One region of the Streptomyces sp. NPDC030021 genome, then DNA from elsewhere that is predicted to be linked to it. Evidence: riboswitches for the same ligand, from Rfam matches in the RefSeq annotation. Region 1 holds a riboswitch; each other region holds the start of a gene.
What was found. Region 1 has a riboswitch for cyclic di-AMP ahead of ACZ4YL_RS11690 (M23 family metallopeptidase). Riboswitches for the same ligand answer to the same signal wherever they lie in the genome.
Positions count from the first base shown of each region.

Region 1 (7,141 bases):
TGGGCCTCGGCACGCTGTTCGCGGGCGCGCTGCACGGCGAGGGACTCGGCGGTGGGTTCGAGGTCGAGGGTGAGGTGGACGGAGCCGTCCTCGAAGCTGCGCTTCTGCTGGTAGCCGGCGTCCGTGAAGACTTTGATCATCTTGGTGTTGGCGGGCAGCACCTCGGCGGCGAACCGCCGGATGTCGCGCTCGCGGGCCACCGCGCCGATGTGTTCGAGGAGGGCTGAGGCGACCCCGCGGCCCTGGTGGGCGTCCTGGACGAGGAAGGCGACCTCGGCCTCGTCGGCGGGTCCGGAGGCGGGCCGTCCGTCGGCGCCGATGCGGTCGTAGCGGACGGTGCCGATGAACTCCCCGCCGATGGTCGCGGCGAGCCCGACCCGGTCCACGTAGTCGTGGTGCGTGAAGCGGTGCACGTCGCGGTCGGAGAGCCGGGGGTAGGGGGCGAAGAACCGGTAGTACTTCGACTCGTCCGAGACCTGCTCGTAGAAGCTGACGAGCCGGTCCGCGTCCTCGGTGGTGATGGGCCTGATCCGGGCGGTGCCGCCGTCGCGCAGGACGACATCGGCTTCCCAGTGGGCCGGGTACGAGGGGTCCGACTCGATGGTCATGGGCCCACCTTACGGCCGGATCAGGCCGTGGAGCGCTCGCGCGGCGCTGAGACAGTACGGGACGAATCAGTGCAAGCTGGGGAAGGTCGAACGGCGGAAAATTCAGGCCGGAGGAAGGTCCGAGCATTCCGGACGTCGTGAGAGACTGGTCTAGACAACCGTAAGAACCTGAAGGGCATCACCATGGCAGAGCGCCGCGTCAACGTCGGCTGGGCCGAGGGCCTGCACGCTCGTCCCGCCTCGATCTTCGTCCGTGCGACGACCGCTTCCGGCGTCCCGGTGACCATCGCGAAGTCCGGCGGCGACCCCGTCAACGCCGCCTCCATGCTGGCGGTCCTGGGCCTGGGCGCCCAGGGCGGCGAGGAGATCGTCCTCGCCTCCGAGGCCGAGGGTGCGGACGCCGCGCTCGACCGCCTCGCGAAGCTGGTCGCCGAGGGTCTCGAGGAGCTCCCCGAGACCGTCTGACCCTTCGGGTTCGACTTCACGCGCGAAGCCGCGGCCCCCGATCCGGGGGCCGCGGCTTCGTCGTTCGCGTACGGGGCCCTGCCACGCGGCGGGCCCGCCCGGTGCGCTCGCGCCGCGGAACCGCAGCCCCCGTGGGTGGCGGGCTCCGAAGAAATCCCGCCCGGCAGGGAAAAGGGCCCGCCGGAATCCGGTGCACGCAGAATTCAGCTCCGCCGGAATTCCCGCACGGCGAATCGGCCCGACACGGAAAGGGCCGGCCGCCGGACAGCGAATTCACGCGGTCCCACCCTTTGTATACGGCTCCTGTTAATGCCGGCCGCTCGACATGTTTACGGCAGGTTGCGAAGTGCTCACCGCCGGGCGGAGCCGCAGCCGGTGCGCCCCCGCCGCCCGGTCGGCGTGGATCGCGGTCAGCGCCCGCGCCCGTTCGGCGTCGCCGCGCGCCACCGCGTCCACGATCGCCCCGTGCTCCGCCCAGGACTCCACCGGCCGGGCCGGCGCCTCCACCACGTACATCCACGCGATCTTGTGCCGCATCTGCGTGAGCAGCGCGATCAGCCCGGGGCTGCCGGAGGACTGTGCGAGCGTCTCGTGGAACCAGCCGCCCAGGGACCGCAGGTCCTCGCCCTGGCCCCGCCTGGCCCGCTCCTGCCCCAGCCTGACCAGCCCGCGCAACACCTTGAGGTGCGCGTCGGTGCGCCGCCGGGCGGCTCTGGCGGCAGCCAGCGGCTCCAGGAGCATCCGGAGCTCCAGCAGGTCCGCGGCCTCCTGTTCGGTGGGCTCGGCCACGCAGGCCCCCGCGTGGCGCCGTGTGGTCACGAACCCCTCGGACTCCAGGGTCCGCAGGGCCTCGCGCACCGGGACGCGCGAGACCCCGTACCGGCGGGCCAGCACCTCCTCGGTCAGCCGACCGCCCGGCTCGAACACCCCGGAGACGATGTCGTCGCGGATTGCTGTGCATACCGCGTGCGCAGGAATACGCAAGACCGAACCTCCGCCTATTTCCGACTGCCAGCCTCATTGCACGCACATGCGTGCACTGCGACTCTATTGCAACACACGATAATTTCCGAGAGCGGCCAGAAATACGAAACATTTGCACAAAGACGCAACACAAAGACCCCGGCTCGGGGAGCCGGGGTCTTCGGTGAAGCGGTGCGCGAGGCGGGGTCAGACGCTGACGCCGTGCGAGCGCAGGTACGCGATCGGGTCGATGTCCGAGCCGTACTGCGAGCCCGTGCGGGCCTCGAAGTGCAGGTGCGGGCCGCTGGAGTTGCCGGTGGAGCCCGACAGGCCGATCTGCTGGCCCGGGGTGACCTGCTCGCCGACGGAGACGTTCAGCGAGGTCATGTGCCCGTACTGGGTGTAGGTGCCGTCGTTGTGCTTGATGACGACGTTGTTGCCGTACGCGCCGCCCCAGCCGGCCTCGACGACGGTGCCGACGCCCACGGCGTGGACCGAGGTGCCGGAGGCGGCGTGGAAGTCGATGCCCGTGTGGCTGCCGGAGGACCACATGCCGCCGCCCGCGTGGTACTGCGTGCTGACGTACGAGCCGTCCACCGGGGCGACGAAGGTGTTGAGGCGCTTGCGCTCCTCCTCGCGGGCGGCGCGCTCGGCGGCCTCGCGCTCGACCTTCGCCTTGGCCTCGGCGAGGCGCTTGGCCTCCGCGGCCCGCTGCTTCGCGTCGGCCTCGGCCTGCGCCTTGACGGCGTCCTGCTCGGCGCCGCGGTGCTGGGACTCGGCCTGGTCGGCGATGTCGCCCGCGAGGTCCTCGGCGACGACCACGGCGCCCAGGCCGGTGTCCTGGCCGATGTTGCTGCTGTGGTTGTCCGCGGCGAAGGCCGGGGCGGCGAGGGAGCCGACCACACCCGTGGTGGCGATCGCGGCGATACCGGCGTAGCCGGCGGTCTTCTTGCTCAGACGGCTGGAGCCACGGTGCTTACCGGTACCAGCGGGACGACTGCCAAACGCCATGAAGGGTTTGATCCTTTCCTTCCTTCTCGCCTACCGGGTTAGCTGACGGGTTCGGAGCAGGAAGGTCTCCTACGGATCTCCTCTTGCGAGGGGGTCCGATTCACCCCAGGGACTCATGTGGGTCCCCGGCTCCCCAGGCTCGCGCCTGACGGGGACTCGGCGATCGCTGCCCGGTGCCGCGGGTGCGGCGGGCACAACTGACGGACAGCACGGCCGACGCTAGGCGGATCATCAGTCAATCGCCAAACAGACACGGCTTTTTGTTGCGTACGCCACACCACATAAAAGCAACCTCACCACTAAACGGACAAAAGGGGTTCTGGTGACCAAGTCACCAGAACCCCTTGCCGAAACCTTCCGTCGGCCCTCAAGGAGCCGTCATCCGCCGGTCAGTTGGAGACGACCGTGACCTCTCCGATCCCAAGAGCCCGCACGGGCTCCTCGATCAGCGCCGCGTCGCCCACCAGGACGGTGACCAGCCGGTCCGCGGGGAAGGCCTTGACGACCGCCGTGGTCGCCTCCACCGTGCCCGTTTCGGCGAGCTGGGCGTACAACTGCGCCTGGTAGTCGTCCGGCAGCTCCTGCTCGACCTGGTCGGCGAGGGTGCCCGCGACCGAGGCCGCCGTCTCGAACTTCAGCGGGGCCACGCCCACCAGGTTCTGCACGGCGACATCGCGTTCGGCGTCGGTCAGACCGCCCTCCGCGAGGGTGCGCAGCACCTTCCAGAGGTCCTCCAGCGCCGGTCCGGTGTTCGGGGTGTCCACCGAGCCGCTGATGGCGAGCATCGAGGCGCCCTTGCCGTCCGCGGTGGAGCGCAGCACCTGACCGAAGGCGCGCACGCCGTAGGTGTACCCCTTCTCCTCGCGCAGCACCTTGTCCAGGCGCGAGGTGAGGGTACCGCCCAGGCAGTACGTGCCCAGCACCTGGGCCGCCCACACCCGGTCGTGGCGGTCCGCCCCGATCCGGCCGATCAGCAGCTGCGTCTGGACCGCGCCGGGCCGGTCCACGATGACCACGCGGCCGGTGTCGTCGGCGGTCACCGGCGGCACCGGGAGGGCTGCGGCGGTGTTGCCCGTCCAGGTGCCCAGGGTGTCCGCGAGCACGGCGTCCAGGTCGATGCCGGTCAGGTCGCCGACGACCACCGCGGTGGCGGTGGCGGGGCGTACGTGGGCCTCGTAGAAGGCGCGCACGGCGGCGGAGTCGATCCGGGCGACCGTCTCCTCGGTGCCCTGGCGCGGGCGGGACATCCGCAGGGTGGCCGGGAAGAGCTCCTTGGAGAGCTGCTTGGCGGCGCGGCGCTGCGGGTTGGCCAGCTCGTGCGGGATCTCGTCGAGCCGGTTGCGCACCAGCCGGTCGACCTCGGCGTCGGCGAAGGCGGGGGCGCGCAGCGCCTCGGCGAGCAGACCCAGCGCCTTGGGCAGCCGGGAGGCCGGGACCTCCAGCGAGACCCGCAGGCCCGGGTGGTCGGCGTGCGCGTCCAGGGTGGCGCCGCAGCGCTCCAGCTCGGCCGCGAACTCCTCGGCGGAGTGCTTGTCGGTGCCCTCGGAGAACGCCCGCGCCATGATGGTCGCCACGCCGTCCAGGCCCTCGGGCTCGGCGTCGAGCGGGGCGGCGAGGTTGACCTCGACCGCGACGACCTGCTGGCCCGGCCGGTGGCAGCGCAGCAGGGTCAGCCCGTTGGACAGCTGCCCGCGGTCGGGGGCCGGGAAGGCCCACGGCTGCGGCTCGCCGGCCTGCGGGCGCGGGTGGAAGGTCATCGTGACGGCTGCCGTGTCGCTCACTGCTCCGCCCCCTCGTTCTCGTCGGAGTCGTCGGACTCGTCGTGCTGGTCGGACTCGTCGGCCGCGAGCGGCTCGTAGACGAGCACCGCGCGGTTGTCCGGGCGCAGTCGGGCCGCGGCCACGGCCTGCACCTCCTCGGCGGTGACGTCGAGGACGCGCTGGACGGCGGTCAGCGCCAGCTGCGGGTCGCCGAACAGCACCGCGAAGCGGCACAGTTCGTCGGCGCGGCCGGCCACCGTGCTCAGCCGGTCCAGCCACTCGCGCTCCAGCTGCGCCTGGGCGCGCTCCATCTCCTCGGCGGTCGGGCCCTCGGCGGCGAACCGCGCCAGCTCCTCGTCCACGGCCGCCTCGATGGCGGGGATCTCGACCCCGCTGGAGGTCTTGACGTCCAGCCAGCCCAGGGAGGGCGCCCCGGCCAGGCGCAGCATGCCGAAGCCGGCGGCGACGGCGCTCTGGTCGCGGCGTACCAGCCGGTTGTGCAGCAGCGAGGACTCGCCGCCGCCCAGGATGGTCAGCGCCACGTCGGCGGCGTCGCACTCACGGGTGCCGTCGTGCGGCAGCCGGTAGGCGGCCATCAGCGCACGCGCCGGGACCTCCTCGACGATCTCCTCGCGCAGCTGCTCCCCGATGACGTCGGGCAGCGAGCCGTCGCGGGGCGGCTGCTTGCCGTCGTGCGCGGGGATGGTGCCGAAGTACTTCTCGACCCAGGCGAGCGTCTGCTCGGGGTCGATGTCCCCGACGACCGAGAGCACGGCGTTGTTGGGCGCGTAGTACGTACGGAAGAAGGTGCGCGCGTCCTCCAGGGAGGCGGCGTCCAGGTCGGCCATGGAGCCGATCGGGGTGTGGTGGTACGGGTGGCCCTCGGGGTAGGCCAGGGCGGTGAGCCGCTCGAAGGCCGTACCGTACGGAACGTTGTCGTACCGCTGGCGGCGCTCGTTCTTGACAACGTCGCGCTGGTTCTCCATGGACTCGTCGTCCAGGGCGGCCAGCAGGGACCCCATCCGGTCCGCTTCCAGCCAGAGCGCGAGCTCCAGCTGGTGGGTCGGCATCGTCTCGAAGTAGTTGGTGCGCTCGAAGCTGGTGGTGCCGTTGAGGGAACCGCCGGCGCCCTGGACCAGTTCGAAGTGCCCGTTGCCGGGAACGCTCGCCGACCCCTGGAACATCAGGTGCTCGAAGAGGTGAGCCAGGCCGGTGCGTCCCTTGACTTCGTGGCGCGAGCCTACGTCGTACCAGAGGCAGACCGCGGCGACCGGGGTCAGGTGGTCCTCGGAGAGCACCACGCGCAGGCCGTTGGCCAGCCGGTGCTCGGTCGCTGTCAGGCCGCCGGAGCCGGCCTGGGCTGTGGCCGTGTGACCCATGGGCATGTGGTCCCTTCGATCGCGATGCAGAGATTTCTTATCGACCTGCCACTGTATGCAAGCGCGCCGACCGCCGGATAAGTTCCCGGGTCACTCCCCCGCACTCCGTCCGGGGGACCCCCGGGGTCGGAGTCGGCGTTGTCGGTGCGCCGGGCCACAATGGTCCGCGTCGTACCCTCGCCGGACACCACCAAGACCGCCAGACCCAGCAAGACCCAGCCAGACACCCCGCCCGACACCCAGCACACCCCATTTTGGTTAAGGAGCCGCGCAGCGATGGCCCGCCGCAGCACGAAGACCCCGCCGCCGGAGGATTTCGAGGAGAAGATCCTCGACATCGACGTCGTCGACGAAATGCAGGGCTCCTTCCTCGAGTACGCGTACTCGGTGATCTACTCCCGCGCCCTGCCCGACGCCCGGGACGGCATGAAGCCGGTGCACCGGCGCATCGTGTACCAGATGAACGAGATGGGCCTGCGCCCCGACCGCGGCTACGTGAAGTGCGCCCGTGTCGTCGGCGAGGTCATGGGCAAGCTCCACCCGCACGGTGACGCGTCGATCTACGACGCCCTCGTGCGCATGGCCCAGCCCTTCTCCATGCGGCTGCCGCTGGTCGACGGCCACGGCAACTTCGGCTCGCTCGGCAACGACGACCCGCCGGCCGCGATGCGTTACACCGAGTGCAAGATGGCCGACGCCACGTCGCTGATGACGGAGTCGATCGACGAGGACACCGTCGACTTCACCGCCAACTACGACGGCCAGGAGCGGGAGCCGGTCGCCCTGCCCGCCGCGTACCCGAACCTGCTGGTCAACGGCGCGTCCGGGATCGCGGTCGGCATGGCCACCAACATGCCCCCGCACAACCTCGGCGAGGTCATCGCCGCCGCCCGCCACCTGATCCGGTACCCCCAGGCGGACCTGGAGGCGCTGATGCGCTTCGTGCCGGGTCCCG
Region 1 is NZ_JBVIAH010000005.1:69,796-76,936, reverse strand. It holds gene ACZ4YL_RS11705 (bifunctional acetate--CoA ligase family protein/GNAT family N-acetyltransferase) at 1-608, opposite strand, end outside; gene ACZ4YL_RS11700 (HPr family phosphocarrier protein) at 792-1,073, shown strand; gene ACZ4YL_RS11695 (GntR family transcriptional regulator) at 1,380-2,057, opposite strand; gene ACZ4YL_RS11690 (M23 family metallopeptidase) at 2,244-3,047, opposite strand; cyclic di-AMP (ydaO/yuaA leader) riboswitch at 3,061-3,219, opposite strand; gene ACZ4YL_RS11685 (M16 family metallopeptidase) at 3,437-4,804, opposite strand; gene ACZ4YL_RS11680 (M16 family metallopeptidase) at 4,825-6,186, opposite strand; gene ACZ4YL_RS11675 (DNA gyrase/topoisomerase IV subunit A) at 6,463-7,141, shown strand, end outside.

Region 2 (7,141 bases), on a different contig from region 1:
GCGGCGAGTGTGGGCAGTACGGCGGCGCGCACCAGCTGAGGGCGTATCTGCCGGCCGGGACCGGTGACGGCGTGTCTCGACGGGGCATGGCGGGCGGCGCGGAGTCCGGACATCTGCGTCCTCGGTACGTGGGGCCCGGCCCCCAGCGTTCCCGGGGCCCGGTGTTGATCACCGAATACCCACGCTAGACCCCATCGCAGCACCCCGGAGCGCCAGTTGGCGAACTTCGCCGGGGTGCTTCCCGCTCCCGGTGGAGCGCTCGCACAGCAGCCCGAATGCGCCGGTCGGGCCCTGTGGCCCGCCCCGGCGGCGCCCCACGGCGGCCGGGCGCACCGGCCGGCCGTCGGCGCCACCACGGCTCGCGCGGGGCTCCGTACGTCCCCCGGGGGCCTTTCGCGGGCTGTCGGCCGCCCGGATCTGCCGGAACGGCCCCTTCCTGCCCCGGTGCCGTGCGTTACGAGCCGACGGACTCCGGCTTCCCCTGGCCGTCGGCGGCCGCCGACGCCACCCGGGCAGCTGTCGCCGCCGCTCCGCCCGCCCCGAGCGGCGGCACGGACGAGCGGCCGTCGACAGGGCCGCCCGCCGCCTTTCCGCCGACGAAGGGCCGCCACCACGGTGCGGTGGGTGCGTCCGCCGAGCCGGGCTCGAAGGGCTGTCCCGGGATGGGGAGCGCGATGGCGGCGTCCGCGTTCTTCGATGCGGTCAGCGTGCCTTCGCCCGGCTCGTCCCACGGGTGCAGGGCCAGGTTGAAGGTGCCCCAGTGGATCGGCAGCATCGTCCCGTGAGGGGTGCCGCCTTGCAGGTCGAGGTGGGCACGCATGCCCTCCTCGGGCGTCATGTGGATGTCGGGCCAGTACTCCGAGTAGGCACCGATCTGGATCATGGTGGCGTCGAAGGGCCCGTGCTCGGCGCCGATCTCCCCGAAGCCCGGGAAGTAGCCGGTGTCACCGCTGTGGTAGATCCGGTGCTCGTCGCCCGCGACGACCCAGGACGCCCACAGGGTGTGCTGCTGGTTGCGCAGGCCGCGGCCGCAGAAGTGCCGGGCGGGGGTGGCCGTGAGCGAGAGACCGGCGATCTTGGTGCTCTCGTTCCAGTCCAGCTCCCGCAGCCGGTCGGCCGGTACGCCCCAGCGCTCCAGGTGTGCGCCGACGCCCAGCGGGACGGCGAAGACCGTGTCCGTACCGGCCAGCGCCTTGATCGTCGGCAGGTCGAGGTGGTCGTAGTGGTCGTGCGAGATGACCACGACGTCGACCGTGCCCAGCGAGGCCAGCGGGACCGGTACCGGGTGCAGCCGCTTGGGACCGGCGAAGGGGAAGGGGGAGCACCGCTCGCCCCACACCGGATCGAACAGCACGCGGCGCCCGTCGATCTCCGCGAGCACGCTGGAGTGCCCCATCCAGGTCAGCCGCAGGCCGCTCACGGGCGGCTTCGCCAGGTCCGCGAGGGTCGTCGGGTGGACCGGGATCGGCGCGGCGGGGCTGCGCCGCACCCGCTGCTCCCGGTGGAAGTAGATCTTGGCGAACTCGGCCATCGACCCCGAGGGCCTGTTCCGGGCCCCGACCGGGTTCTGGAAGACGCCGTCGGCGAAGTTCGGCGAGCGCTGGATCCGCTCCAGCCGGGCACCGGACGGGTCCGCACCGAAGGCTTCGGGCCGCAGGGCACGCAGCCGCGGACGCAGGGGACGGGAGCCGGTCAAAGCGCCTCCAGGGAGGGTGGGGTCAGGATGGTCGTCGCTCTACGACCATCCCAACGCACACCGGCCCCGAAGGATTCCGCTTCCGGCTCCCGCGCCCGCTACAGCGGCAGCAGGTCCGGCCGCTTCGCCTCCACGTGGTCCCCGGAGGACTCCCCGCGCAGCCGCCGGCCGATCCACGGCGCGAGGTGGTCGCGCGCCCACTGGATGTTGTCCCGGGTCACGTCCACCGAGCCGCGCGGCCGCTGCGGGGGCCACGGCTGGTCGGGGTCGGCCGGCACGTCCAGCCCGAGCACCTGCGCGGCGCGCAGCGCGACCCGCGTGTGTCCCTCGGGCGAGAGGTGCAGCCGGTCCGTGTCCCAGGCCCGCCGGTCCTGTACGGACTTCAGCGACCAGAGGTCGAGCACCGGGCAGTCGTAGCGGTCGGCGATGGCACGGACGTGCGCGCTGTACGTCGCCACCTTGCCGCGGAGGTGCTTGAGCACCGGTACGCCGCGGGTGTCGAAGCCCGTGGTGATCATGACCTGGCCCACGGACCCGGTGAGGTCGGCCACGGCCGCCTCGAACCGCTCCGCCACGTCGTCCGGGTCGGTGCCGGGCCGGATGATGTCGTTGCCGCCCGCACAGAAGGTCACCAGGTCCGGTGCGAGGGCCTTGGCTCTCGGAAGCTGGTCGGCCACGATCTGGTCGAGGAGCTTCCCCCGCACCGCCAGATTCGCATACCGGAAGTCATGCTCTTCGCGCTGATCGGCCAGGAGCACGGCGAGCCGGTCCGCCCAGCCGAGAAAAGAATCCCCGGGTCCCGGGTCCCCCACGCCCTCGGTGAAGCTGTCCCCGATCGCCGCGTACGAGCCGATGGTCTTGAGTTTCGTCGTCGTCGCTGCCACGAGAACCCATCCTTCACTCCCGTAACCAACCTACGCCAACGTAATGAGGGGTTGACGGGCCGTGATCTCTACCACGCAGGGGATAAGGAATAAGTACACGTGAGGCCGGGACCCCCCTCGGGTCCCGGCCTCACGCGTGTCGGTGCTCCGGCGGCGGGTGCCGTCAGAGGCTCGCACCCTTGGAACGGAGGTAGGCGATCGGGTCCATGTCCGAGCCGTAGGACGGGGTCGTGCGGATCTCGAAGTGGAGGTGGGGGCCGGTCGAGTTGCCGGTGGAGCCGGAGAGTCCGATGGCCTGGCCGGCGGTGACGCTCTGGCCGGAGGAGACGGAGAGCTGGGACAGGTGGGCGTACTGGGAGTACTTGCCGTCCGCGTGCCGGATGACGATCTCGTTGCCGTACGAGCCGCTCCAGCCGGCGGAGACCACGGTGCCCGCGCCGACGGCCTTGACGGTGGTGCCGGAGCTCGCGATGAAGTCGACGCCGGTGTGGTAGCCGGAGGACCACATGCTGCCGGCGACCTTGTACTGGGTGGAGATTCCGCCGCTGACCGGGGCCACGAAGCCGGCGGCCGACTGCGGCGCGGCGGCGGGGGCCTCGGCCTGGGACTCGGCGGCGGCTTCCCGCTGCACCGGGGCGGCCTGCTCGGCCTGCTTGCGGACCGGCTTCGGCGCGGCCTGCGCTGCCGGCTCCGCGTCGGCCTCGGGGGCCGGGGCGGCCTCGGCCTCCGCCTCGGCCGGAGCCGCCTCGGCGGGACCGCCGAGGTGCAGCTTCAGGCCCGGGTGGATCAGCGACGGGTTGCCACCGACGGCCTCCCGGTTGTCGGCGTACAGCTGCTCCCAGCCGCCGGACAGGTGGCGCTCGGCAGCGATCTTCGAGAGGTAGTCGCCCGGCACGACGGTGTAGACGGCCGGCGCGGCCTGCACGGCGGCGGCGGGTGCCGCCTGCAGAGCGACGGGGGCCTGCGACGCCACCGCGGGGGTCACCGCGGTCGCGGCGGCCGGGGCGACGGCCGCGTGGGAGCCGGCGGCACCGATCAGCGGCAGTGCGAGGGCCGCGCCACCGGTTCCGGCGACGGCGAAACCGCGGGAGAGGGAAAGGGACTTGGGACGGCGGTGCTTACCCTTTGCAGGCATGACGAATTCCTCTCCGGCGCCTGCGAGGTGAGCTGTCGGGTTCGGACTGGAGATGTCCGGCCGTACATGTACGGGACATGCACCGCTTCACCCCGAGCCATCCCGGAGAAAAGATCTCCGGGCCGGCGGCTTACCTGGTTCCCCCGCTCCTGCCGCGCGAATAGGTCGGATGCGGTTTCCGGGAGGCGGCAGGATTTGGCGGTCCACCCGGATCGATCGCGAAGGTAATCCCTTGCGGCGGCACGGAACAAGCCGTGAATTCCCTGACGGAATAACAGGCATGAGGGACCGACGGAATTACCGTCACCCTCCGTCCATTCCGCACCGCCAACAGCCGCCCCGACGGGGCCATTCGCCTTTAGCGATCAGGCACTCACGGTCACCGTATGATCTGGCTCACGGGGACGTGTCTGATCTCGCCTCCGGATATGGCAAGTTGGCGCCAAGTAGTGTAATTCGGACAGAGGGCCCACGACGTGGTGGAGGAGTTGCTTTGACCCAGCAGATACAGGAGCCGGAGCTGTCCGGAGTGCGCAATTTCCGCGATGTGGGCGGATTGCCGACTTCTGGCGGCCGAACGGTCAGGACGGGACGACTGTTCCGAAGCGGACATCTCGCGCATGCCACCGAAAGCGACGCAGAGTTCCTCGCCTCGCTCGGCCTCCACACCATCTTCGACTTCCGCAATGTCGCCGACCACGCGCTGGAGGGGCCGGACGTCGAGCTGCCGGGCGTGCGGAACGTCAACATCCCGCTCTCCGACCCGGCCGACGGACGGGAGTTCTGGCGCCTGGTCCGCGACGGCGACCTCGTCCAGCTGCGCGAGCTCCTGGGCGACGGTAAGGCGGCGGCCCGGATGTCGCACTCGTACCGCGGGATCATCCGGCAGCGCACCGCCGAGCACAGCCGGGTCGTGCACGCCCTCGCCGAGGACAGCGTCCCCGCGCTGATGCACTGCGCGGCCGGCAAGGACCGGGCCGGCCTGTCGATCGCCGTCACCCTGCTCGCGCTGGGCGTCGAGCGCGAGGCGATCGTGGCGGACTACCTGGAGTCGAACGCCCCGCACCGCCGCTACCGCGTGCGCCGCACCGACGAGTCGGAGGGCGCCCGCTCACCCGAGGTGATGGAGCTGCTCGCGCCGCTCTTCGACGCCCGCGCCGAGTACCTGGTGGCCGCCTTCGACACCATCGACGAGATCTGGGGCGGGGTGGACCGCTACCTGGCGGAGGGCCTCGGGCTGACGCCCGAGACCCTCGACCGGCTGCGGGACCGGCTCCTCGCCTGACCGGGGCGGGGGCCGGTTCCCCCACGGGGTGGGCGGGCCGTCAGCGCGTGGCGACGGCCTGCTTCACCAGCGTCCGGCCGAAGTCCCAGATCAGCCCGGACCCGCCGTGCGCCTCGTCCATGACCTCACGGAAGGCCCCGACGAACCGGTCCACGTCCGCCTCGTCCACGATCAGCGGCGGGATCAGCTTGATCACCTCCAGATGGTCCCCGGAGACCTGGGTGAGGATCCGGTGCTTCTGCAGCAGCGGCACCACGACCATCTGCGCGAAGAGCCCCTTGCGGGCCGCCTGCAGCATGGTCCACCGGCTGCGCAGGCCCAGCGAGGACGGCCGGCCGAACTCGATGCCGATCATCAGCCCGCGCCCCCGCACCTCGTGCAGCAGCTCGTACTCGTCCACCAGTGCGGCGAGCCGCCCGCGCAGCAGGTCGCCCACGGCCCGGGCGTTCGCCACGACCTCCTCGTCCTCCATGACGGACAGGACCGCGAGGCCCGCCGCCATGGCCTGGGCGTTGGAACCGAAGCTCGCGGAGTGCACGAGCACCCGGTCCATGGACGAGTAGACCTTCTTGAAGATCCAGTCCTTGCCCAGGGTCGCGCCGACCGGGACGTATCCGCCCGACAGCGCCTTCGCCACGCACACCAGGTCCGGTTCCACGCCCGGCTCGTGCTGGTACGCGTAGAAGTCCCCGGTACGTCCGAGGCCGGTCTGCACCTCGTCCGCGATCAGCAGCGCCCCCCGCCGGTGCAGCATCTCCTGCGCGGCGAGCAGGAATCCGGGCGGGGCGGCCAGGACCCCCTTGCCCTGGATCGGCTCGACGACGAAGGCGGCCACGTCCCCGCGCTTCAGCTCCCGCTCCAGGGCCGCGAGGTCCCCGAGCGCGATCTTCGTGTCGGGGAGCAGCGGTGCGAAGCCGTCGCGGAAGCCGCCCTCCCCGTTCACCGAGAGGGAGCCGGTGGTCAGCCCGTGGAAGGCGTGGTCGCAGTAGAGGATCCTGGGGCGCCCGGTGGCGTACCGGGCGAACTTCAGGGCCGTCTCCACCGCCTCGGTGCCGCTGTTGCCGAAGAAGACCCGGTCCAGGTGCGGGCTGTACGAGAGCAGCTTCTCGGCCAGCAGCCCGGGCAGCGGCTGGCAGTCGAACCGGGTCAGGTCGGCGAGCTGGGCGTCCAGGACGTCGTGCAGGGCGCGGCGGACGACCGGGTGGTGCCGGCCCAGGCCCATCACCCCGAACCCGGCCAGCATGTCCAGGTAGTCGTTGCCCTCCGCATCCCAGAAGTGGGCGCCCTCGGCCCGCTCGTAGACCTTGTCGAAGCCGATGGTGTGCAGCATGCGGGGCAGCTGGTGGTTGAGGTGCCGGGAGTGCAGCTCGTACCGCTCCGCGCCGCGCTCGGCCAGGAGGGCGCCGAGGTCGAAGCCCTTGCCCCGGCCGCCCCCTTCCTCCTGTGGCCGCCCGGTCATGCCGACTTGTCCCGGTTGCCGGCGATGGTCTCCCGGGCCGCGCGCAGGGATTCCTTGAGGGAGCCCATGGTGGCCAGGACGGCGGTGGGCTCGTAGCCGCAGTGAGCCATGCAGTTCGCGCAGCGCGGGTCCTTTCCGCGGCCGTACTTGTCCCAGTCGGTGTCGTTGATGAGCTCGCGGTACGTCGGTACGTAGCCGTCGCTCATCAGATAGCAGGGGCGCTGCCAGCCGAAGAGGGAGTAATTCGGAATGGCCCAGGCCGTGCAGGAGAAATCGGCCTTTCCTTCCAGGAAGTCCAGGAAGAGCGGGGAGTGGTTGAGCCGCCAGCGCCGCCGGTTGCCGCCCGCGAAGGCCTTCCTGAAGAGTTCTCGGGTCTGTTCGACGCCCAGGAAGTGCTCCTGGTCAGGGGCCTTTTCGTAGGCATAGGCGGGCGAGATCATCATTTCGTCGACCTGGAGGTCGTCATTGAGGTAGTTGAGTACCTCGATGATCGTCTGCGGGGTGTCGGTGTTGAAGAAGGTGGAGTTGGTGGTCACCCGGAACCCGCGCTTCTTCGCCTCCTTGATGGCGGCGACCGCCTCGTCGAATACGCCTTCCTTGGCCACCGACTCGTCGTGGCGTTCGCGCAGACCGTCGATGTGCACGGCGAAGGCGAAATAGGGGGAGGGGGTGAACTTCTCGA
Region 2 is NZ_JBVIAH010000001.1:214,922-222,062, forward strand. It holds gene ACZ4YL_RS00895 (sensor histidine kinase) at 1-113, opposite strand, end outside; gene ACZ4YL_RS00900 (MBL fold metallo-hydrolase) at 455-1,696, opposite strand; gene ACZ4YL_RS00905 (SGNH/GDSL hydrolase family protein) at 1,795-2,580, opposite strand; gene ACZ4YL_RS00910 (LysM peptidoglycan-binding domain-containing M23 family metallopeptidase) at 2,744-3,715, opposite strand; cyclic di-AMP (ydaO/yuaA leader) riboswitch at 3,718-3,893, opposite strand; gene ACZ4YL_RS00915 (tyrosine-protein phosphatase) at 4,209-5,000, shown strand; gene ACZ4YL_RS00920 (aspartate aminotransferase family protein) at 5,041-6,459, opposite strand; gene hpnH (adenosyl-hopene transferase HpnH) at 6,456-7,141, opposite strand, start outside.
Region 2: it holds a riboswitch for cyclic di-AMP, as region 1 does, so the genes downstream of both, ACZ4YL_RS00910 (LysM peptidoglycan-binding domain-containing M23 family metallopeptidase) here and ACZ4YL_RS11690 (M23 family metallopeptidase) in region 1, are expected to answer to the same signal.

Region 3 (7,141 bases), on a different contig from region 1:
GGCCAGGTCCAGCGCCGCCTCGATGTCGGCCCGGATCGCGGCGACCTGCTCCGCGGTCGGCGGGTCGGTGACGACCCCGTCCACCACCAGGTGCCGCTCGGTCATCCGGACGCAGCCGATGTCCACGGACCGCGCGGCCCGTACGTGCTCCTCGCCGACCACGAACTCGGTCGAACCGCCGCCGATGTCCACGACCAGGAAGGGGCGCTCCAGGTGTTCGTGCGCCGTGAGCTCCTTGGTGGCGCCGGTGAAGGAGAACTCCGCCTCCTGGTCACCGGAGATCACCTCGGGCTCGACCCCCAGGATGTCCAGGACGCCCCGGACGAAGTCCGCCCGGTTCTCGGCGTCCCGGGAGGCGGAGGTCGCCACGAAGCGCACCCGCTCCGCGCCGAACTCCTTGATGACCCCCGCGTACTCGCGGCAGGCGGCGAAGGTGCGCTCCAGCGCCTCCGGGGCCAGGCGCCCGGTCCGGTCCACGCCCTGGCCGAGCCGGACGATGGTCATCCGGCGGTCCAGCTCGGTCAGCTCGCCGGTGGCCGGGTCGCAGTCCGCCACGAGCAGCCGGATGGAGTTCGTACCGCAGTCGACGGCGGCGACGCGGGTCACGCCCCCGGCTCCTTGTCGTCCGTCTTCTTCTCCCCGCACGGGACGACGCAGGCACCCTTGGCCCACCACTCCGGCAGCATGGCGAGGGCCTCGTCGCCGAACGGGTTCACCCCGGGGCCGGCGGCCAGGGAGTGACCGACCAGCACGTGCAGGCACTTCACCCGGTCCGGCATGCCGCCGGCGCTCGGGAAGCCCTGGAGCACCTCGATGGCGTCGCGCCGCTGGATGTAGTCCTCGTGGGCGGCCTGGTAGGCGGCGGCCAGTTCCTTGTCCTCGGCGAGCCGGGCCTGCATCTCCTTCATCACGCCGTTGGCCTCCAGCGTGCCGATCGCGGAGGCCGCGCGCGGGCACGTCAGGTAGTACAGCGTCGGGAAGGGGGTGCCGTCGGGGAGCCGCGGGGCGGTCTCCACCACGTCCGGCTGCCCGCAGGGGCAGCGGTGCGCGATGGCGCGCAGCCCGCGCGGCGGGCGGCCGAGCTGCTGCTCGAACGCCTCGATGTCCGCGTCGGTCGGCTCGGTCCGGTCGGTCTGGGGCGGGGGCGTCTGCATGCCTGGAGGAAGTCTCTTCGTTCTCGTGGATGGGTGCTGCGGTACGGCGGTACGGATCACTCGCCGGGGCGGTCGGCCTTGTCGACGCCGTCCCAGACGTTGGAGTACCAGGGGCGGTCGGAGCCGGCGTGGCCGGTCCCGTGCGGCTGCGGGGGCTGGGCCCCGGGGTCGCTCATGATGTAGCCGATCTCCCCCGGGCGCAGGAAGTGCAGGTGCTTGCGCGCCTGCTGCTCCGCGTAGGCGTCGTCCTGCCAGCGGGCCTTCTCGTCGCGGAGCCGCTCCATGCGGTCCCGCGCGGCCGCGGCGGCCCGCTGCTGCTTCGCGATCTCCGAGCGCTGGGAGACGTACTGGCGCATCGGATACGCGAGGGCGACGACCAGCGTACAGAGGACGAGCACCAGGAGCGCGGCGCGGCCGGTGAGCCGGCTGCGGCGGACCTGACGCCGCGACTGCGACCGGTAGACGTGGGCGGCGGTCCGCTCGCCGAGCTGCTTGAGCCTGGTCGCGGTGGAGAAGGTGGAGAACCGGTCCCGGTTCCCGGCCATTGGTCCGCCTCCCCTAGGTACGCACTACGCAATACGTCCCCGCACACGGTACGGGACCGAGTGCGGGGACGTACGGAGGCCAGCCCCTCAGGGGGGTGATTAGCCCTTGAAGCGCGGGAAGGCGCTGCGGCCCGCGTACACCGCGGCGTCGTCGAGGATCTCCTCGATGCGCAGCAGCTGGTTGTACTTGGCGACACGGTCCGAGCGGGCCGGGGCGCCGGTCTTGATCTGGCCGCAGTTCACGGCGACGGCGAGGTCGGCGATGGTGACGTCCTCGGTCTCACCGGAGCGGTGGGACATCATGCACTTGAAGCCGTTGCGCTGGGCCATCTCGACGGCGTCCAGGGTCTCGGTCAGCGAACCGATCTGGTTCACCTTCACGAGCAGGGCGTTCGCGGAGCCCTCCTCGATACCGCGGGCCAGACGCTCCGGGTTGGTGACGAACAGGTCGTCACCGACGATCTGGACCTTCGCGCCGAGGCGGTCGGTGATGGTCTTCCAGCCGTCCCAGTCGTCCTCGTACAGCGGGTCCTCGATGGAGACGAGCGGGTACGCCGCGACGAGCTCGGCGTAGTAGTCGGTCATCTCGGCGGCCGAGCGGGACTTGCCCTCGAACTCGTACTGGCCGTCCTTGTAGAACTCGGACGCGGCGACGTCGAGCGCGAGCGCGATGTCCGTGCCCGGGGTGTAGCCGGCCTGCTTGATGGCCTCGATGATGAGGTCGAGCGCGGCGCGGTTGGACTCCAGGTTCGGGGCGAAGCCGCCCTCGTCGCCCAGGCCGGTGGAGAGGCCCTTGGTGTGCAGGACCTTCTTGAGGGTGTGGTAGACCTCGGCACCCCAACGCAGCGCCTCGGAGAAGGACTCCGCGCCGATGGGGGCGATCATGAACTCCTGGATGTCCACGTTGGAGTCGGCGTGCGACCCACCGTTGAGGATGTTCATCATCGGAACGGGCAGCAGGTGCGCGTTCGGACCGCCGAGGTAGCGGAAGAGCGGAAGGTCCGAGGCCTCGGACGCGGCGTGCGCGACGGCCAGGGACACGCCGAGGATGGCGTTGGCGCCGAGCGAGCCCTTGTTGTCGGTGGCGTCCAGGTCGAACATGGCCTGGTCGATCAGACGCTGCTCGGTGGCGTCGTAGCCGACGAGCTCCGGGCCGATCTGCTCGATGACGGCGAGGACGGCCTTCTCGACACCCTTGCCGAAGTAACGGTTGGGGTCACCGTCACGGAGCTCGATGGCCTCGAATGCACCGGTGGAGGCGCCGGACGGAACTGCAGCACGGCCGGTGCTGCCATCGTCGAGGCCCACCTCGACCTCGACCGTGGGGTTGCCTCGGGAGTCCAGGATTTCCCGGGCTACGACGACGTCGATGGACGGCACGAGCATCTCCTTCTGGGATGTGACGCTGAGTGTGCGGTGGCGTGTCAGGCCGTGGGATGGCCTTGCCGCCTAGAGCCTAACCGGCTCCGGGCACTGGGCCGCCCGACCGCCCGGACCCTGGGACGAAAAAGGGACCGAATACCCCTCTTCCGGGACATAGGTCGCTTGATCACCGGCCTTCGGGGGCCGCACGCAGCACCGCCCGGCGCGTGGGGCACGCGCCGGGCGGTGGAAATCCTGCACGGGGTCAGCTGACGCCGTGTACAGGTTTCTGCGGCTTCTGCCGCAGTGTTCAGCTGAGCTTCAGCTTCTGGCCCGGGAAGATCAGGTCGGCGTCCGAGACGATGTCCTTGTTCAGCTCGAAGAGCTTCTCCCAGCCGCCCTTGACGCCGTTGGCCTCGGCGATGGTGCCCAGGGTGTCGCCCGGCTTGACCTCGTACGAGCCGTTGCCGGTCTTCGGCGCGGCCGGCGCCTCGGCACGCTCGGAGCGGGTGGTCGGAGCCTCGGGACGCTTGGTCTGCTTCGGCGCGGCCTTGGTCTCGGTCTTCGGCTTCTCGGCCTTCGGCTTCGGCTGCGGCTTGGACTGCGGCTTCGACGACGCCGGGGTCTCGGAGCCGCCACCGGTGTAGGCGGAGTTCGACAGGCCCTTGCCGCAGGACGGCCAGGCGCCCTTGCCCTGGCTCTTGAGGACCTTCTCGGCGACGGCTATCTGCTGCGACTTGGAGGCCTGGTTGGCCTGCGCGGCGTACGACTTGCCACCGAACCCGGCCCACGTGGAGGGCGAGAACTGCAGACCGCCGTAGTAGCCGTTGCCCGTGTTGATGGCCCAGTTGCCACCGGACTCGCACTGCGCGACCTTGTCCCACTCGGACGTGGTGGCGGCGCTGGCGGTGCCCGCGGCCATCAGGGGGGCGGCCACGGCCACACCGGCGACACCGGCGAGCGTGACGATCCGGACAGACCGCTCGATTGCAGTACCGCGACGGTGCTTGCCCTTGCCGGAAAGCAGCATGGAGTTTCTCCTCACCGACGCCTACGAGGTGAGCTGTCGGGTTCGGGCGAGTGAGTTGCCCGGCCGTGCGACCTAGCGCACGTCTTAACCCCAAGCCGGTGGCGTGACCGTCTCTCAACGGCCGCTCCCGGCACCTACCTTGGTTCCCCCGCTCCTGCCTTCGGCGCTTGACGCGACGACTGTTCCCCCCGTCCGCCGGCAGGATTCGGCGATGCGGTCGAAGGAGCTCGCGGTGGCGAGCGATTCAGAAGGTAGACAGGTCCCTCCCCGATGTTCAACGAGGAACATCGGGGAGAAACGGCCCCTACTTGCGCTCCCCACAGGGGCGTTTGCGCAGGTGAGGGCGGGGTTTGCGGAAGCCCCGGGGCGGGACACGCCAGTTGACCGGAAGAGACACATGTCTCACTTACAGAAATCCGACATTCGACTCTTTCCGGGTAGCTGAACTGTCCTTATTGCACGGTTAGATCCAGGTTCTGACCGGGCTTGATGAGGTCGGCGTCCTCACCGATGACCTTCTCATTGGCCTGGTAGAGACCGTTCCAGCCCCCCTTTACGCCCTTGGCAACCGCGATGGTCGCCAGGCTGTCGCCCGCCTGGACCGTGTAGGTGGGGTCCGACGCGGCATCAGAGGGGGCCGTCGGCACGGCCTCCGGCGCACCGCGGTGCTTGCCATTGCCCTGGACAGGAGTGGTACCGGTGGTCTGCGGGACCTCCGGGGCCGCGGGGGCCGTCGGGTCGACCGGGGGCAGTCCCGGCGTGACGGGCGAGGTGGTGGGCGCGGTCGGGTCCACCGGCAGCGTCGGCGCCGTCGGGTCGACGGGGGTCGGCGTGCCGGTCGGACCGCCCGGCACGGCCGGAGCCGTCGGGTCGGCCGGGGGCGTCGTCGGGATGTCCGGCGCGGGCATGACGGGCAGTCCGATGGACGGCGCGTCGGGAATCAGGAACGGAGTGCTGGACGGGCTCGGAGCCGGGGCCGGGGTCGGGGACCCGTAGTCCGTGGACGGCTTGCCGCCCCTGGTGGACGGAACGGCGTCGTCCGGGCGGGACGGCGCGGGGGCGAGTGGGCCCTGGCCGCCGGGCAGACCGGGGTCCACCTGTGCGGCGGGGCTCTCCCGGACCAGGCCGGCCGAGGCCGCGCACAGCGGCCACGCCTGCGGTCCCGTCGAGCCCAGCACCCGCTCGGCCACGGCGATCTGCTGGGAACGGCTCGCCAGGTCGGGGCGCTCGGCGAAGTCGAGCCCGCCGGCGCTCTGCCACTCCTCCTGGGTGAACTGGAGTCCGCCGTAGGTGCCGCTGCCGAAGTTCGCGCTCCACGAGCCGCCGCTCTCGCACTCGGCGACCTTGTCCCACGTGGAGGTGTCGGCGGCGGTGGCGCTGGTGGCCGCCAACAGCGGCATGGCCAGCGCAGAGCCAGTGACTCCGGCTGTGACAACCAGCGCGGGGACCTGGCGGGGGCGTCTGTGACGGCCGTTCCCGGAGAGCATGAGGGATCACCTTTCGCATATAACAGCGGGGTAACGGCAGAACCTAGCGGCCTTCGAACGATTGTCACAAGTTCAAGCTGGATCTGACTTTTAATCAGCTTCCGCGCAAGTGTTTTGAGCCGCGAATCGGACGGGAAGAGTACGTAGCCCTCGCATGATCAACCCCCCGCGCCAGCGCAGGTCTTGGGGTGGAACGGCGAGTTCCAGATCAGGCAGACGCGTCAGCAAAGTCGCCAGTGCGGTCTGTCCTTCGAGCCGGGCGAGCGGAGCACCCACGCAGTAGTGGATGCCGTGCCCGTACCCGAGGTGCTGGTTGTCGGTCCGGGAGAGGTCGAGGGTGTCCGGGTCGGCGAAGCGCTCCGGATCCCGGTCGGCGGCCGCGAGGACGACCAGGACCGGATCGCCGGCCTCGATCCGCTTGCCGCCGAGGGTCAGCGGCTCGGTGGCGAACCGCCAGGTCGCCAGCTCCACCGGGCCGTCGTAGCGCAGCAGTTCCTCGACCCCGGTGGCCAGCAGTCCGCTCTCCCCGGCGGCGAGGGAGAGCTGGAGGCGCTCGCGCTGCCCGGGGTTCATGAAGAGGGAGTGGACCCCGTTGCCGATGAGGTTCACGGTGGTCTCGAAACCGGCGAAAAGCAGGATGAAGGCCATGGCGGTGGCCTCGCCCTCCGTCAGATGGTCCCCGTGATCACTCGCCCGGATCAGGTCGGAGATCAGGTCGTCACCCAGATCATCCCTTTTACGGTGAATGAGTTCGCCGAGGTAGGTCCGCATCTGCTTGACCGACCGGGCGACCCCGCCGCGCGGACCGCCACCGTGGCGGATCATCATGCCGGCCCAGTCACGGAAGTCGTCCTGGTCCTCGCGCGGTACCCCGAGCATCTCGCAGATGGCGTAGATGGGGAGCGGGAAGGCGAACTCGTGAATGAGATCAGCCTCACCTTTCCCCGCGAACCCGTCGATCAGGTGGTCGGTGAGCGCCTGTACCCGCGGGGCGAACTCGGCGACCCTGCGCGGGGTGAAGGCCTTCGACACCAGCCGCCGCAGCCGGGTGTGGTCCGGCGGGTCGATGTTGAGCAGGTGCGTCATCAGCTCCGCCTTGCGCTCCCCCGGGATCCCGGTCTTGCCCTTGGCGTGCGCGGGCTCCGCGTGGTGCGCCGGATTCTTGCTGAGCCGCTGGTCGGCGAGGGCCTGACGGGCGTCGGCGTACCGGGTGACGAGCCATGCCTCGACCCCGCTGGGCAGCTTGGTGCGGTGCACCGGGGAGTGCTCGCGCAGCCAGGCGTAGGCCGGGTAGGGGTCGGTCGCGAACTCCCAGTCGAAGAGGGTGGGGCCCTCGGCGGAAGGGGTGTCGGCGGGAGTGTCCGCGGGGGTTTCGGCGGGGGTTCCGGAGGTCTGCTCTTGCACCTGATGACCGTATCCCGGCTCCGAACCCCCACCCGATATGAGTGGTTCGTCGCGGCTGTCCGTAGATCGGCCAACCCTTGACCTGAACTTCTCCGGCATTCCTACTTTCGGTTTTGTGGATGTCAGGATCTTGAAAAGCAGTTTCGCGGTGGTGGAGAG
Region 3 is NZ_JBVIAH010000010.1:80,825-87,965, forward strand. It holds gene ACZ4YL_RS20985 (Ppx/GppA phosphatase family protein) at 1-606, opposite strand, end outside; gene ACZ4YL_RS20990 (DUF501 domain-containing protein) at 603-1,154, opposite strand; gene ACZ4YL_RS20995 (FtsB family cell division protein) at 1,211-1,699, opposite strand; gene eno (phosphopyruvate hydratase) at 1,799-3,085, opposite strand; gene ACZ4YL_RS21005 (transglycosylase family protein) at 3,372-4,091, opposite strand; cyclic di-AMP (ydaO/yuaA leader) riboswitch at 4,095-4,267, opposite strand; gene ACZ4YL_RS21010 (transglycosylase family protein) at 4,544-5,491, opposite strand; gene ACZ4YL_RS21015 (cytochrome P450 family protein) at 5,669-6,982, opposite strand; gene ACZ4YL_RS21020 (globin domain-containing protein) at 7,113-7,141, shown strand, end outside.
Region 3: it holds a riboswitch for cyclic di-AMP, as region 1 does, so the genes downstream of both, ACZ4YL_RS21005 (transglycosylase family protein) here and ACZ4YL_RS11690 (M23 family metallopeptidase) in region 1, are expected to answer to the same signal.